Regions from separate parts of the Rhizorhabdus dicambivorans genome, predicted to be linked through region 2. Evidence: riboswitches for the same ligand, from Rfam matches in the RefSeq annotation. Region 2 holds a riboswitch; the other holds the start of a gene.
What was found. Region 2 has a riboswitch for glycine ahead of CMV14_RS00185 (L-serine ammonia-lyase). Riboswitches for the same ligand answer to the same signal wherever they lie in the genome.
Positions count from the first base shown of each region.

Region 1: it holds a riboswitch for glycine, as region 2 does, so the genes downstream of both, gcvT (glycine cleavage system aminomethyltransferase GcvT) here and CMV14_RS00185 (L-serine ammonia-lyase) in region 2, are expected to answer to the same signal.

Region 1 covers NZ_CP023449.1:629,426-637,755, reverse strand. Annotated here, with positions in the region: gene CMV14_RS03070 (PQQ-like beta-propeller repeat protein) at 1-701, shown strand, start outside; gene rnhA (ribonuclease HI) at 742-1,197, opposite strand; gene thrB (homoserine kinase) at 1,194-2,159, opposite strand; gene ispH (4-hydroxy-3-methylbut-2-enyl diphosphate reductase) at 2,164-3,114, opposite strand; gene CMV14_RS03050 (hypothetical protein) at 3,217-3,858, shown strand; glycine riboswitch at 3,977-4,067, shown strand; gene gcvT (glycine cleavage system aminomethyltransferase GcvT) at 4,233-5,366, shown strand; gene gcvH (glycine cleavage system protein GcvH) at 5,371-5,742, shown strand; gene gcvPA (aminomethyl-transferring glycine dehydrogenase subunit GcvPA) at 5,863-7,233, shown strand; gene gcvPB (aminomethyl-transferring glycine dehydrogenase subunit GcvPB) at 7,230-8,330, shown strand, end outside.
Region 2 covers NZ_CP023449.1:28,282-36,611, reverse strand. Annotated here, with positions in the region: gene CMV14_RS00200 (PhoX family protein) at 1-582, shown strand, start outside; gene CMV14_RS00195 (SDR family NAD(P)-dependent oxidoreductase) at 640-1,479, opposite strand; gene CMV14_RS00190 (nuclear transport factor 2 family protein) at 1,476-1,961, opposite strand; gene CMV14_RS00185 (L-serine ammonia-lyase) at 2,024-3,442, opposite strand; glycine riboswitch at 3,550-3,638, opposite strand; gene CMV14_RS00180 (PAS domain-containing protein) at 3,972-4,916, shown strand; gene CMV14_RS00175 (response regulator) at 5,012-5,413, opposite strand; gene CMV14_RS00170 (hypothetical protein) at 5,532-6,251, opposite strand; gene CMV14_RS00160 (KAP family P-loop NTPase fold protein) at 7,124-8,002, shown strand; gene CMV14_RS00155 (hypothetical protein) at 7,969-8,330, shown strand, end outside.

The sequences.
Region 1 (8,330 bases), 600 kb from region 2:
AGGACAACCAGCTGTTCGCGCTCAAGGACTCGAACGGCGAACAGATATGGACCGCCAGCGGCAGCCTGGAGAATGCGGCGGTGTTCGGCGTCGCCGCGCCGGCGATCGGCCAGGGCACGGTCGTTGCGGGCTTCTCCTCCGGCGAGCTCAGCGCCTATCGCTATGAGAATGGCCGTCCCGTCTGGAACGACTCGCTGTCGCGCACCAGCATCAGCACCTCGGTCGCCAGCCTCGTCGACATCGACGCCTCGCCAGTGATCGACCAGGGTCGCGCCTATGCGATCGGCCAGGGCGGGCGCATGGTGGCGATGGACATCCTGACTGGCCAGCGGCTGTGGGAAATCAACCTCGCCGGGATCGAGACCCCCTGGGTCGCGGGCGAATGGGTGTTCGCGGTCACCGACGACGCCAAGATCGTCTGCATCGCCCGCAACAGCGGCCGCATCCGCTGGCAGACCCAGCTGACCCGCTACAAGGATGCCAAGAAGCGCAACAAGCCGATCGGCTGGTCCGGCCCGGTGCTGGCCGGCGGGCGCCTGATCATCGTCAACACGCTCGGGCAGATCGTCAATATCGGGCTGGAGGACGGCAAGATCGGCACGATCACCAAGCTGGGCGACACCATCTACCAGGCGCCGATCGTGGCCGACAACACGCTGCTGGTGATGACCGACAAGGGCAAGCTGGTAGCCTATCGGTAAACGGCCGTCGCCCGGCCCCTTGAAGGCTGGGGGGCGCCGTTCAGATGCCGAGCGCGGCGTCGCTCGCCAGCTTGTCCGCCCGCTCATTGTCGGGATGGCCGGCATGGCCCTTCACCCAGATCCATTCGATCCGGTGCGGCGCCGATGCCGCCAGCAGGCGCTGCCACAGGTCGGCATTCTTGACCGGCTTCCTGTCGGCGGTCTTCCAGCCATTCTTGCGCCAGCCGTGAATCCACTTGGTCAAGCCGTCCATCACATAGCGGCTGTCGGTCGACAGCTTGACCCGGCACGGCTTCTTGAGCGCCTCCAGCCCGCTGATCGCGGCCATCAGCTCCATCCGGTTGTTGGTCGAGGGATTCTCCGCGCCCGACAGCTCCCTTTCGCGATCGCCGAAGCGCAGCAGCGCGCCCCAGCCGCCCGGCCCGGGATTGCCCTTGCACGCACCGTCGGTCGCGATCTCGACGAATGGCAGCTCGCCCGCCCCTTCCAAGGTCATTGGGCAGGCACCAGCGTTTCGGGATCGGCCTCGGCGTAGAAATCCAGCCGGCGCAGAAAGGCGATCGGGTCCTTGCGGGTCACCAGCGCATCGGCGGGGGTGTTGATCCAGTCATAGGCGCGGGTCAGCAGGAAGCGCAGGCAGGCGCCCCGCGCCAGGATCGGAAAGGCCAGCCGCTCCTCGGTCGACAGGCCATGCTGTCGGTCATAGCCCGCGATCAGCGCGCGGCCGAGATCGGCATGATAGCCGGTGCCGTCATTCTCGAAACACCAGGCGGCATGGGTCACCGCCACGTCCCAGGCGCGTATGTCGGTGCAGGCGAAGTAGAAGTCGATCACCCCGCTGACCTCGTCGCCGAGCATCAGCACATTGTCGGGGAAGAGATCGGCATGGATCACGGCGGTCGGCAGGTGGCGCGGCCAGTTAGCCTCCAGCCAGTCGAGTTCGCCCATCACCCGACTACGCAATCCGCTGCAGATCGTATCGAGGTCGGGCGCGCAGCGCTCAGCGAGGTTACGCCACGCGATAAGGCCCATGCTATTGCCGCGCCCCAGCCGGAAGTCGCCCAGCGCCTTGTGCATGTCGCCCAGCGCCCCGCCCGCCGCGCGCGCCTGCGCCGGGGTGGGATGCGTCACGGACACGCCCTGAAGGAACTCGATCAGGCAGGCCGGGCGCCCGGCCAGGGTCTGCAGCTGCTCGCCCCGCCGATCGCGCAACATGCGCGGGATGTTCAGGCCCTTGGCGGCGAGATGATCGGTGAGCGCGGCGAAGAAGGGCAGGTCCTCCACATTCACCCGCTTCTCGTAGAGCGTCAGGATGAAGCGGCCGCCGGTCGTCTCGATCAGGTAGTTGCTGTTCTCGACACCCTCGGCGATGCCCTTGGCCGACAGCAGCGTGCCGACGTCGTAGCGGTGGAGGAAGGCGTTCATCTCCTCGGTGGAGACCTGCGTGTAGACCGCCATTTCCTCAGGCCACCAGCGACCGGGGCAGCTTGAACAACATGTCCTCGGTCACCTCCTCGACCTCGCGTTCACGGATCGCGAAGCGCTGGGCGAGCGCCTCGACCAGCTCGCGCACCAATATCTCCGGTGCCGAGGCGCCGGCGGTGATGCCGAGGGTGCGGACACCCTCCAGCCAGTCGAAATCCACCTCGCCCGCGCGCTGGATCAGCCGCGCCTTCACGCCGTTCCGCTCGGCCACCTCGACGAGGCGCAGCGAGTTGGAGCTGTTCGGCGCGCCGATCACCAGCATCGCGTCGCACTGCGCAGCGATCGCCTTGACCGCCGCCTGGCGGTTCGAGGTGGCGTAGCAGATGTCCTCGCTGCGCGGCGCGGCGATGGCGGGGAAACGGCGCCGCAGCACGCCGATGATCTCGGCGGTGTCGTCGACCGACAGGGTCGTCTGGCTGAGGAAGGCGAGCGGCGCGCCATCGGGCACGGCCACCGTCTCGGCATCGGCGGCGGTCTCGACCAGGGTCATCACCCCGTCGGGCACCTGGCCGAAGGTGCCGATCACCTCGGGATGCCCCTTGTGGCCGATGAACAATATGTGATGGCCGTTCTTCACCAGCCGCTCGGCCTGGCGATGGACCTTGGAGACCAGCGGGCAGGTCGCGTCGAGGAAGTTGAGCCCGCGCTCGGTCGCCTTGGCCGGCACCGCCTTGGGCACGCCATGGGCGGAGAAGACGACGGGCACGTCGTCGGGCACCTCGTCCAGTTCCTCGACGAAGATCGCGCCCTTCGCCTTCAGATCGTCGACGACATATTTGTTATGGACGATCTCGTGTCGCACATAGACCGGCGCGCCATATTTCTCGATCGTCAGCTCGACGATCTGGATCGCCCGGTCGACCCCCGCGCAGAAGCCGCGCGGCGCCGCGATCAGCAGGTCGAGCGGGGGGAGCGGGACAAGGGTCATAGCGGCGCCTTAAGCGATTGCTTGCCTGCGCGAAAGCCGCTTCCTATGATTGGCCAACTGCCGGGCGTGCGCTCCGGACGACGATGTGAAGGATGCCGCTCCGTGCCGTTCCCCAAGACTCCCGCGATCCTGCTCGCTGCCCTGACCCTCGCCTCCTGCGCGCAGGACACCGAGTTCGACGAGCGTGGCGGCTTCAAGATCGCGCGCTCGGCCTGCCCGGCCGCCGCGATCCCCACCTATACCGGCGACATCACCCTGTTCGATCCGCCCGCCGAGCGCCGGGTCGAGGCGATCGACGTCACCGCGACGATCACCAATCTCCAGGCGAACTGCAACGACAGCGGCGACCGTATCCAGGTGACCGCCGGCTTCGACGTCCAGGCGCGCCGCGCTGCGGCCGGACCGGCCCGCACCGTCACCCTGCCGTGGTTCGCCACGGTGCTGCGCGCCGGCACCCAGCTCGAATCGAAGCAGATCGGCCAGGTGACGATCCAGTTCGCCGACGGCCAGCTGCGCGGCAGCGCCCACACCTCCGCCACCGCGATGGTCAACCGCGCCGCGGCCACCCTGCCCGAGGACATCCTCAAGCGCATCAACCGCAAGCGCAAGGCCGGCGATGCCGATGCCGCGCTCGACCCGATGAACGAGCCCGCGGTGCGCGACGCGGTCAACAAGGCCAATTTCGAGCTGCTGGTCGGCTTTCAGCTCACCGAGAGCCAGCTGGCCTACAACGCGGCGCGATAATTCCCCTGCCCCCAGGGCAATGGGGAAAGCTGTGGATGGTTCGCTGCACCGCCACATCGGCCGTTGACTTGGGCGGCGACGCGCGCCAAGGCTGATCCCGTCGTCGCCGGGCAACCGGTGCGGCCATGCGGGAGAGTGTCCGGCCCGACCGGACCGCCGAAGGAGCAACCGCCCCGGAATCTCTCAGGTCCAAGGACCGCATGGCCGGAATCGGCACTCTGGAAAGCGGATGGGGGCTTCGGCCGTCATCCCACCGAAGGGGTAAGCCGGGCCGTCTCAGGTCCGGCGAAAGCTCTCAGGTTCCGTGACAGAGGGGGCCATGACCGACGGGCGCATCACGCCCGGCGTTCGTGGGACCGTCACGGAGAACCGACATGAGCGACGACGCCGAACCCGAAGAGATCATCCAGACCCTGCCGCTGGACCGCTGGCACCACGCCCAGGGCGCGCGCATGGTGCCCTTCGCCGGCTATTCGATGCCAATCCAATATGAAGGCATCATCGCCGAACATCTGTGGGCCCGCGAATCCGCCGGGCTGTTCGATGTTTCGCACATGGGCCAGCTGCTGATCCGCGGCGAGCACGGCACCGATGGCGTCGACACGGCGCTGGAGGCGCTGATGCCGGGCGATTTCACCGGCCTCGGCGTCGACCGGATGCGCTATTCGCTGCTGCTCGACGATGAAGGCGGCATTCTCGACGACCTGATGGTCACGCGCCGCACCGGCGATTTCTACCTGGTCGTCAACGGCGCCACCAAGGCCGACGACATTGCCCATCTCCACGAATATCTGCCCGAGGAGCTGATCCTCAACCATCTCGACGACCAGGCGCTGCTGGCGCTGCAGGGCCCGAAGGCGGTCGATGCGCTGGCGCGGATCTGTCCCGGCGTGGACATGCTGGTGTTCATGACCGCCGGCGCGTTCGAGATCGCCGGGGTGCCGGTCTGGGTCAGCCGTTCGGGCTATACCGGCGAGGACGGCTTCGAGATTTCGCTGCCCGCCGCCGACGCGGAGCAGGTCGCCGCGCTGATCGCCGCGCAGCCCGAGGTCAGGCCGATCGGCTTGGGCGCGCGCGATTCGCTGCGGCTGGAAGCGGGGCTGCCGCTCTACGGGCACGATCTCGACACCACCACCGACGCCGCCGAGGCGGGCCTCGGCTTCGCGGTGCCCAAGCGCCGCCGCGCCGAAGGCGGCTTTCCCGGCGCCACCCGCACCGTCCGCCATTTTAACGAAGGAGCATCCCGCAAGCGGATCGGCCTGATCCTGGCGGGGCGCCTGCCCGCACGCGAGGGCGCGGCCATCTTCGATGGCGACGATCAGGTCGGCACCGTCACCTCGGGCGGCTTCTCGCCGTCGCTGCAGGTGCCGATCGCAATGGGCTATGTCGCCGCCGCGAGCGCCACGCTCAACCGCCCGCTCCAGATCGAGGTCCGGGGCAAGCGCCTCGACGCGACCGTCGCTCCGATGCCTTTCGTCCCCCATCGTTACGTCCGCCAAGGGAGCTGACCCCATGACGACCTACTATACCGAAGACCATGAATGGATTTCCGTCGAAGGCGGCACCGCCACCGTCGGCATCACCGATTATGCGCAGGCGCAGCTGGGCGACATCGTCTTCGTCGAGCTGCCCGCTACGGGCGCCAACGTCGCCAAGGGCGGCGAGGCGGCGGTGGTCGAATCGGTCAAGGCCGCTTCCGACGTATTCGCCCCCGTCACCGGCACGGTGAGCGAAGCCAATGCCGCGCTGGAGGCGGACCCCGCTCTGGTCAACAGCGCGCCCGAAGGCGAGGGCTGGTTCTTCAAGCTGGCGCTTGCCGATCCCTCCGAACTGGAGGGCCTGATGGACGCCGCGGCCTACAAGGCGTTCTGCGACGGACTGTAACCCTCTTCCCCCCTCCCCTTCAGGGGAGGGGCTGGGGGTGGGGCTTCTTCGCGAGCGCACCCCCAGCATCGAGGCCCCACCCCCGGCCCCTCCCCTCAAGGGGAGGGGGGAGTAAACGGAATGCGCTACCTCCCCCTTACCGACAGCGACCGTCAGGCGATGCTCGCCACCATCGGCGCCGGATCGATCGACGACCTGTTCGTCGACGTGCCCGCCGAAGCCCGGCTGTCCGGCCCGATCGCCGGGCTCGCCCCCCATGCGTCTGAACTGGCCGTCGAACGGCACATGTCGAAGCTCGCCCGCCGGAACCTTTCGGCCGGGGAGGCGCCCTTCTTCCTGGGTTGCGGGGCGTATAAGCATCATGTGCCCGCCAGCGTCGATCATCTGATCCAGCGCGGCGAGTTCCTGACCAGCTACACCCCCTATCAGCCCGAGATCGCGCAGGGGACCTTGCAGGCGCTGTTCGAATTCCAGACCCAGGTAGCCCGTCTGTTCGGCTGCGACGTCGCCAACGCCTCGATGTATGATGGTTCGACCGCCTGCTGGGAGGCGATCACCATGGCCCGCCGCGTCACCAAGCGGGCCAAGGCGATCCTCTCGGCCGGCCTCCATCCGCATTATGTGTCGCTGGCGAAGACGATGGCGCGCTTCACCGGCGACCAGCTCGACAGCGCCGCGCCGAGCCTGACCCCTGGCGCGCCCGGCGACGACATGGCCCGGCTGCTCGACGCGATCGACGGCGAGACGAGCTGTGTCGTCGTCCAGAACCCCAATATCCTCGGCCATGTCGCCGACCTCTCCGAACTGGCAGCCCGCTGCCACGAGAAGGGCGCGCTGCTGATCGCGGTGGTCACCGAGCCGGTGGCACTGGGCGCTGTCCGGAGCCCCGGCGAGATGGGCGCCGACATCGTCGTCGGCGAAGGCCAGTCGATCGGCGTCGGCCTCAATTTTGGCGGCCCCTATGTCGGCCTGTTCGCCTGTGCCGAGAAATATGTCCGCCAGATGCCGGGCCGCCTCGCCGGCGTCACCACCGACGCCGACGGCCAGCGCGGCTTCGTGCTGACCCTCTCGACCCGCGAGCAGCATATCCGCCGCGAAAAGGCGACTTCGAACATCTGCACCAATGCCGGGCTCTGCGCGCTCGCCTTCTCGATCCACCTGACCCTGCTGGGCGAGACCGGCCTGCGCCGTCTCGCCACGCTCAACCATGCCAATGCGGTGGCGGCGGCCGACCGGCTGGCGAAGCTGCCCGGGGTCGAACTGCTCAACACCGCCTTCTTCAACGAGTTCACCCTGAAGCTGCCGGTCGAGGCGCGGCCCGTCGTCCGCTCGCTGGCCGACAAGGGCATTCTCGGCGGCGTCTCGCTCGGCCGGCTCTATCCGGGTGAGCCCACCCTCGCCAATGGCCTCGTCGTCGCCGTCACCGAGACGGTGACCGGAGAGGATGTCGAAGCCCTGGCCCAGGCCCTCGAAGCGGAGATCGCGGCATGAGCATGAACAGCGAGGGCCGGGTCACCCGCCCCGAGATTTCGGCGGAAACCACCGCCGCCGCCGAGGCGCCCGCCACCTTCACCGGCAACCGCGCGCTGATGCTGGAGGAAGCGCTGATCTTCGAGCGCGACGATTATGCGCGCACCGGCGTCGACATCGCCGAGGCCCCCGCCGCGGCGAACCGCCTCGGCGGGCTGGAGCGCCACCGCGCGATCGGCCTGCCCGGCCTGCCCGAGCCGGAGGCGGTGCGCCACTATACCCGCCTCAGCCGGCAGAATTATGCGATCGACCTCGGCCTCTTCCCGCTCGGATCATGCACGATGAAGCATAATCCGCGCCTCAACGAGAAGATGGCGCGTCTGCCCGGCTTCGCCGACATCCACCCGCTCGCCCCGGTCGACACGGTGCAGGGCGCGCTGGCCGTGATCGACGAGCTGGCGCACTGGCTGGTCACGCTGACCGGGATGCACGCCGTCGCGATGAGCCCCAAGGCGGGCGCGCATGGCGAGCTGTGCGGGCTGCTGGCGATCCGCGCCGCGCATGATGCGGCGGGCAGCGACCGTTCGGTGATACTGGTCCCCGAATCGGCGCATGGCACCAACCCGGCGACCGCCGCCTTCTGCGGCTACAAGGTGGAGAACATCCCCGCCACCGCCGACGGCCGGGTCGATCTCGACGCGCTCACCGCACGGTTGGGGCCCGACGTCGCCGGGGTGATGATCACCAACCCCAACACCTGCGGCCTGTTCGAGCGCGACATGAAGCGCATCTCGGACGCGGTCCACGCGGCGGGCGGCTATGTCTATTGCGACGGCGCCAATTTCAACGCGATCGTAGGGCGCGTCCGCCCCGGCGATCTCGGCATCGATGCGATGCACATCAACCTGCACAAGACCTTCTCCACCCCACATGGCGGCGGCGGTCCCGGCTCGGGCCCGGTGGTGCTGTCGGAAGCGCTGTCTCCCTATGCCCCGCTGCCCTTCGTCGCGAAGCAGGGCGATGGCAGCTTCAAGCTGATCGAGGAGGAGACCGCCGGAGAGGACCATCCCGGCAGCTTCGGCCGCATGGCCGCGTTCAACGGCCAGATGGGCATGTTC
Region 2 (8,330 bases):
GGCGACAGTTCGGAAGCGACCAGCTTCAACTGGGACATCTACCTGTTCGGCGCGGACTCGGCCGAGGCCGATGCGAACAACGTCAACATCTCGGGCCTCGATGCCAGCAACGACTTCTCCAGCCCGGACGGCCTCTGGTTCGCCCGGCCCCAGAACGCCTCGGGCCTGGTCAATCCGCTCCTGTGGATCCAGACCGACGACGGCGCCTTCACCGACCGGACCAACAACCAGATGCTGGTCGCCATCCCCGGCCGGGTCGGCGATGGAGCGGCCAAGGTCATCACCAACACCGGCGCCGACGGCACCACCCGCAACCAGCTCACCTATCCCGGCAAGGCGGCGACCCAGGCGACGCTCAAGCGCTTCCTGGTCGGCCCCAAGGGCTGCGAGCTGACCGGCGTGGATTCGACCCCCGACGGCCGCACCCTGTTCGTCAACATCCAGCATCCGGGCGAGGACGGGAACCTGACCACGCTCCAGAGCAGCTGGCCGGCGACCCAGGGTGGCGGCTCCTCAACCGCGCGTCCGCGCTCGGCGACGATCGTCATCACCAAGAATGACGGCGGCATCGTCGGTCTCTGATCGATCGGAATCGGACGAAGAGGGGGGGCGCGGGCGACCGCGTCCCCCTGTCGCGTTTCAGCCGTAGAGGCCGGGGCTGTCCCGTCCGATCGCCTCGCTGATCGCCCGATGCCGTTCGGCGATCCGCCCGTGCAGCGATGGCTGCGCCGCGACGATCCAGAAGCGCCCGGCCAGCATCGCCTCGACGGCCAGCCCGGCGATGCCTTCGGCGCTCGCCTGGTCGGGCCGGGGGGCGGACATCGCCTGCAGCACGTCGCGCGCCAGCCGGTCGCTGGGCCGCCCGGCATCGTTCGCGCCCTGCCATATGTCGGTCGCGACGCCGCCGGGGCAGAGCAGGCTCACGCCGATATGGTCGTGCCCGCCGGCCGCCAGCTCGTCGCGCAGCGTCTCGGTCAGTCCGACGACGGCATATTTCGACGCGATGTAGCTCGCCACGCCGGGCGCGGGGCAGAGGCCGCCGATCGAGGCGGTGTTGAGGATGCGGGCGGGCTTCCCCGCATCGATCATGCCGGGCACGAACGCCGCCAGCCCGTTCACCACGCCGCGCACATTGATGCCCAGCGTCAGCGCCCAGTCGCTTTCGGATGTCGTCCAGGCGGTGCCCGCGCGCAGGATGCCGGCATTGTTGCACAGCAGGTTCACCGGGCCGAACGCGGCGCTCACCGCCTCCGCGCAGCGCCGCATCGCCCCCGCATCGGCGACGTCGGCGGCAAAGGCCCGGCCCCGCGCGGGATGGGGGAGCGCCGCGACCGTCGCCTCCGCCGCCTCGCGCTTGAGGTCGACCACCGCGATCCGCATGCCGAGCTGCGCCAGCCGGATCGCCAGCGCCCGGCCGATCCCCGATCCGCCGCCGGTCACGACGGCGACATGGCCCTCCGCCAGCGCCGCCCCGCTCATGGCTGGGTCTTGTCCGCCAGCATCGCGATGCGGCGGTTCTCCAGCCGCCATATCCCGTCGCCGCCGCGCCGATAGTCGTCGATATTCTCGGCGATGATGTTCGGATCGGTGGGGAAGGGCGCATCGCCATTTGCGACGAACACGATCTGGCTCACCTGGCCGGAGGCGCGGTCCTCCGCGTGGCGCACGAACCGCAAATTGGTCAGCATGTGCCGGGTGCGGACATCGCGCTGCGCCCGCGCGGTCCACGCCTTCTCCAGCTCAGCCCGGCCCCGCATCACCCCCCAGGGGCCGGTCCAGGCGCCGTCCTCGGTGAACAGTTCGGGCACCCGGGCGGCATGGCCGTTGTCCAGCCGCCAGACATATTCGGTGCACAATGCGGTCAGGTCGGCGCGCAGTTCGGGCGATACGCCCAGATAATCGAATTGGCTGTCCGCCACGAGCATCGTCTCCCTCCGGGGCCGCGCCTGGGTGGCGGCCATGCTGCGATGCTGCGGTCAAAGCGGCGTCGGCGGGAACTCTGTTTTGTGCCAGTGTATGCCGCTCAGCACTCCACCACATTGACGGCCAGCCCGCCCAGGCTGGTCTCCTTGTAGCGGCTCTGCATGTCCTCGCCGGTCTGGCGCATCGTCTCGATCACCGCGTCCAGGCTGACGACATGGCGGCCATCGCCCTGCAGCGCCAGATAGGCGGCGTTGATCGCCTTCACCGCGCCCATCGTGTTGCGCTCGATGCAGGGGATCTGGACGAGCCCGCCGATCGGATCGCAGGTCAGCCCCAGATTATGCTCCATGCCGATCTCGGCGGCATTCTCGATCTGGGCGTTGCTGCCGCCCAGCACCGCCGCCAATCCCGCCGCCGCCATCGAGCAGGCGACGCCCACCTCGCCCTGGCAGCCCATCTCGGCAGCCGAGATCGAGGCGCGCTTCTTGTAGAGGAAGCCGATCGCCGATGCGGTGAGCAGGAAGCCGCGCACCCCCCCGGCATCGGCGCCGGGGATGAAATCCAGATAATAGCGGATCACCGCCGGTATCACCCCGGCCGCGCCATTGGTGGGCGCGGTGACGACCCGGCCGCCGGCGGCATTCTCCTCGTTCACCGCCAGCGCGAACAGGCTCACCCATTCGAACACCCGCGCATATTGCTGCTCGGGCGGCTGGGTGCGCAGCTTGGCGTGGATCGCCCGGGCGCGGCGCTTTACCTTCAGTCCGCCGGGCAGCAGCCCCTCCTCGCCCATGCCCCGGTCGATCGATCCCATCATCGCCGCCGCGATCCGGTCGAGCAGCGCCTCGGTCTCCGCGCGCGGGCGCCATGCCTCCTCGTTGCGGGCGACGATCGCGGCGATCGACAGGCCGGTCTCCTCGCCCACCGACAGCATCTCGGCGGCGGAGGAGAAGGGGTGGCGCTGCACGATATTATGGCCGCGCAGGCCCGGTGCCGCGCCCACCGCGACGATCGCGCCGCCGCCGATCGAATGATATTCGCGCTCGATCCGCCCGCCGCCGGCCAGTTCGGCGGCGAAGCGGATCGCGTTGGAATGGCCCTCCAGGAATTCGCCCTTGCGGAAGATCAGGTCGCGCGCTTCGTCGAACGGCACCGGCCCGCTGATCGTCTCGATCCTCCCGTTCGCGCGGATCGCGGCCAGCAGGGCGGGGATCGCGGCGGGATCGACCGTCTCGGGTTTCTCGCCGGCCAGCCCGAGCAGGATCGCGCTGTCGGTGGCATGGCCATGGCCGGTCAGCGCCAGCGATCCGAACAGCTCGACGCGCAGCCCGGCCGGCGCCCGGCCCGTCGCGGCGACCTCCGCCATGAAGGCGTGGGCGGCGCGCATCGGGCCAACGGTGTGCGAACTGGACGGGCCGATGCCGATGGTGAACAGGTCGGCGACGCTGATCGGCAGGCTGGCGTCTATCCGCGAACGCTCGCGCGGGCGCTGATCGGGGGTCGGGTCGTCGGTCGGCATCGGGCACTCCATGGCGGTGTCGCCACCGCTTTCGTGCCCCCTCTGTCGCTTGCGCCTGAGATCGCTATCCCGTCGGCGGACGCCCATGGGCGCCACTTTCCAGAGTTTGGCCGGCGCCGGTCCTGCTGCCTGAGAGTTTCCGGGGCGGTTGCTCCTTCGGCGCCGGCCCGAAGCCGGTCTCTCCCTGCGCTGACGCCCGCCGATGACGGGCGGGGGGAACATATGGAACGGCGCGGGGAAAGCAAGCGGGGAGGCGGGCAGTGGCTCGTTCAAGCCGCTTCGCCAACTTCATGCTTTTGGGACGGCTTACCCCGTAGCTGTCGTCGAGCGCCGACGGTATAAGCAAGCGTGCGGGATCAATTGGCCGAGCCGTTTGTTATCCCGGCCGAAGCTGATCTACGTTATATTTGGCGGCCGCACGCAACCAGGGCCGTAGGCCAGAAACTGGGAAGGTTCTGTGAGTTCATCTATTGCGGAAGGGGCCGGGCAAAGGGCCGGTCAAATCTCTTTCCAGCAACTCGCAGACGCTATGCCCCAGATGGTATGGTCAACCCTGCCGGACGGTTTCCACGACTATTACAACGCTCAATGGTATGAGTTCACGGGTGTTCCAAAGGGTTCCACCGATGGCGAAGGCTGGAATGGAATGTTCCATCCGGACGATCAGGAGAGGGCTTGGTCGCGATGGCGCCATAGCCTGAGGACGGGTGAGTCGTATGAGATTGAATATCGGCTGCGCCACCGCAGCGGGGCATATCGCTGGACCCTTGGGCGGGCCCTGGCTGTCAGGAATGAAGAGGGTGAGATCGTGCGGTGGGTCGGAACCTGCACGGACATCCACGAGCAGAAACAGGTTGCGCAGCAGAATGAAATTCTGAGCCGCGAGCTGAGCCATCGGATCAAGAATATTTTCGCGGTCCTGAGCGGCTTGATCGGTATTTCGGCGCGCCAGTTCCCCGGTGCTAAACAATTCGCACGTCAGCTTCAGGCCCGTGTGGCGGCGCTCGGCCGCGCCCACGATTATGTCCGCCCCCATAGTGAGGAAAGCGCGCGCCACGAGGGGCCTTCCACGCTGCTTGCGCTTCTCAAGGAGTTGCTCAGCCCCTACCCCGCAATTGATGAGGGGCGACTGACCATCGAGGGTGACGACCTGCCTGTGGACGATCGTGGCGCTACGCCGATCGGCCTCGTATTCCATGAGCTGGCGACAAATGCGTCAAAATACGGCGCGCTTTCAAACTCTGACGGGCGCGTCCGCATCGCTTCGGTCGCGGAGCAGGGTCAGGTGCGGCTGCGGTGGGAAGAAGCGGGCGGTCCCCCGATCCTTGCCGAACCGGAAGAACTGGGTTTTGGCAGCCGTCTGACGCAGATCAGCATCGTCCAGCAGCTCGGCGGCACACTTGAACGGCACTGGGCGCGCGAAGGGCTGCGCGTCGATCTCCTTATCCCCATCTCCGCACTCAACCGGGCGTGAACCAGAGCGATTACTGGGCCGATCGGTCGACTCGGAAATCGTGGTAAAACATAAGGTAGAGCCGACGAGCCGATGCAATCGGATCGTGAAAGGGTCTAGCCGAAACGCAGAAGCTTGGGCGGCGCTTCCGCGGGCTGGCCCTCGCGTACACGCAAGGCGAAGTGAACCGCGGAAGCCAGGCTTTCTTCGTCCATCGGCTTCGTCAGAACGCCGATCGCGCCCGCGACACCATCGCCCAGGAGCCGTGGATTGGCGGTCAGGAAGAGGACACCGACCCTATGCTCGCCCGCCAGGGTCGATCCTATCTGCGGTCCGGTCAGGCCGTCTCGCAAGTTCAGGTCGACCAGCGCCAGGTCCAGGCCAGTGTCGGCATGCGCCAGAGCGCCTTCGAGATCCGCCGCGATCCCCGCGACATGATAACCATGGTCCTCGAGAATGCTCTGCATCTCCAGGGCGATCAGCATTTCATCTTCAACGATCAGGATCGACGCGGTCATGATCTGGATAATTCAGATCAGCCTTGAGAGTTCCTCAATCATGGCCAAGCCGATCGCGGCTATGGTGCCGGCCACAGCGCTTCGACAAGCTCGGCCGGAAGGCATGGCGGCATATGCGTCACCCCGCCTTGGCGCGAAGCACGCAGAGCTTCAGTCTTGGCTGCAGTTCGGCCAGTTCGACGATCCCGTTGACGATCGTCTCGTCGGCGGAACCGTTCGAGGTCAGCGATTTGGCGGTAGCTTCGGCATCCTTCTTGGCCGGGTTGCTCTTCGCCTCCTCGGCCTCCTTTGCCAGGGTGACGATCTCCTTGGCGATCGCATCGGGCGCGTAGCTGCCCACCGAGCTCAATCGATCCGCCAATATGGCTCCGATGTTCTGCAGGGCGGACGAGACCTGCTGGAAATACTGAAACTCAGGCGAGAAGCTGACGCTCTGCAAGGCGGCCTTCTTTTTCTCGCTCGCCTCTATCGTCATGGCGGTGACGCCGGAGGCTTCCTGCTTGATGCACACCACCGCGTCATGCGCGGCGGCCACGATACGGGCCTTCTGCTTCGGTGCATAATAGCTGTTGCCATGGCCCAGTGTCGCGGCAGCCGCCCCGGTGCCGATGGCCGCGCCGGGGCCCGCCCCGAATGCCGCCGCGGCCGTGCCCCCCGCCAGCGCCAGCGCGGCCGGCACCTCGAACAGCTGGCGGCCGTTCGCGAGCCTGCCCGAGGCGCAGCCATAGGCTATCCGATAATTCTCGACGAGCTGGAGCGCCGCCTTGACGTTCTCGCCGATTTTCGCCTCGTCCTTCTTCACCTTTGGCGGGCAGATGCCATTGTCGGCGACCGGCATTTCCGCCTCAATGGAGGGCGGCGCGAAACTGAATGTGGCGCAGCTGCACAGAAGTAACGATGAAAGAGGTGCAAGTAAGAGAATATGCCTGTTCATTGATGGTGCCCCCCAGATGCTGCCCATAGGGGGGATGGTTACTGGTCAGGATCGATCACCGGCAAAGTCCGTAATAGCCCCTATCCCGGATCGCCACGCGCTGCGCTGCGGGCGCCCGGTGACGCAGCGGAGTGTGGCTGAATCCCAAGGAAAACGGGCTTCCGTCGCGACTGCGGAACAGTCTCCCCCCTGCGGCACCGCCGGCCGGGCGCCCGGCGGGTCACATTGGACCGGCGCCGACAATCTGATCCGATTTGGCGGGGATCGGCGGGGCGGCCGCGCATTGTTGCGATGGCGGATGCCGGGTGGCCCTTCTTCACGATCGGGACAAAGGGAGATCCGAAGGCGTCATGTCCAATCGACGCAAGGCCTTTATCGCATCGCTATGACCACGATGGCACCGTTGCGACGACACTGCGCGAGGGCTTCAGCGAGGATGGGGCGCTTCCGGCTCGATCCGCTCTCCACCTCGATATGCTCGCCGAGAAGTTCGCCGCCGATTTGCCGAGGTAGGACTCAACCGTGCTGCGCAGTGATTCAACACCCAGCCCGGACTGCCCCTGCCGCTGCGTGCTGACCCGGAGATATGAGACGTATTGGCGCATGTTTCTCAGATACAGGGTGGTTTGTCTGTGAAAGCGTAACTTTGGGGCGGCCGAAGGCCAAAAGATTGCGCTCTATCCTGCCGGTTATCCATGTTTAATCCGAAACGGATTAGACGAAGGCGATCAAAACCCCCTTTTGAGAACGGTGCCGTATCGAATACACTTTCTGTCATGTCAGCCGAGCAGAACCATTCCGTGAAGGGGGACCGGGCGCTTGCCCATGGCGGCGACGATAAACTTGGCTTTCGCGATGTCGCGGCCCGGATCGCAACATCAGTTGCCGACCGAGCGACGGAAGATGGTTTTGTCATAGGCATCGAGGGGGCATGGGGCTCAGGCAAGTCCAGCCTTCTGTTTCTCATCGGCGATGAACTAGAAAAGCTGCCCTCAGAAAGCCGCCCCAATCTAATCCGGTTTCAACCTTGGCTTATCGGTAACCGGGACGCCCTGATTACAAGCGTGTTCGACGAACTCTCTCGCCAGCTTGATCAAGTCGCCCTTGGTGACGGTGACGCCACGCGAGATTCTGTTACAAAAGCGAAGGCCGCCAAGGAGGCGCTTCAGAACTTTCTGACCCGCCTCGGTCAAGCTGGCGAGCTAATCGAACTTGCCGGCGAAGCGCCGGGTTTTGGCTGGCTGAAATGGATTGGAAAGGGAGCCAAAGCTGCCGGTGAGGCTGCCAAGAAAGGCGAAGCTCCTTCCCTTGTCGAACTCAAAGACAAGCTTATCGTTGCCCTGCGCGATCTCGGTCAGCGGTTCGTGATTACCATCGATGATGTCGATCGTCTCGAACCATCAGAGGTGATCGAAATTTTGCGGCTTGTCCGTTCGGTAGTTGATCTTCCGAACGTTATTTATCTGCTCTGCTACGATATCGACATTTTGTCGCACAGCATCAAAAAGGCTACTCGTGTTAAAGCGGTCGCGGCTACCTTGAAAAGATTGTCCAACTTACCGTCATGGTTCCAAAGCCGGAACCATTCCAACTTCGGCAGTGGTTTTCGGACGAACTCCATATGTTCGTCACCACGAAGGACGAGGATGAACTGACGAGACTTAAGCAGGTCGTGGATTACGAAGGCGGTCGGCAACTCAAAACGCCGCGATCCGTCGTTCGTGCTCTGGATGCGGTACGCTTCTTTTGGCCTCCCCTTCGTGAAGCTGGAGCGGACGTTGCCGATCTGGTTTGGCTTCAACTCATCAAGGATGGAAATCCCGCGCTATATCGATGGATAGAGGATTACAGCGCAACGGCTGCCTCCGTGTCTTTAGGGATTGCGCGAGTTGATGATTCTGAGAAAGAGCGTCTTCTCGCATCCCTCTTGGCCACCGTCGATCCGACACATTTCGACGACCTCATATTCCGCCATTTTGTGGT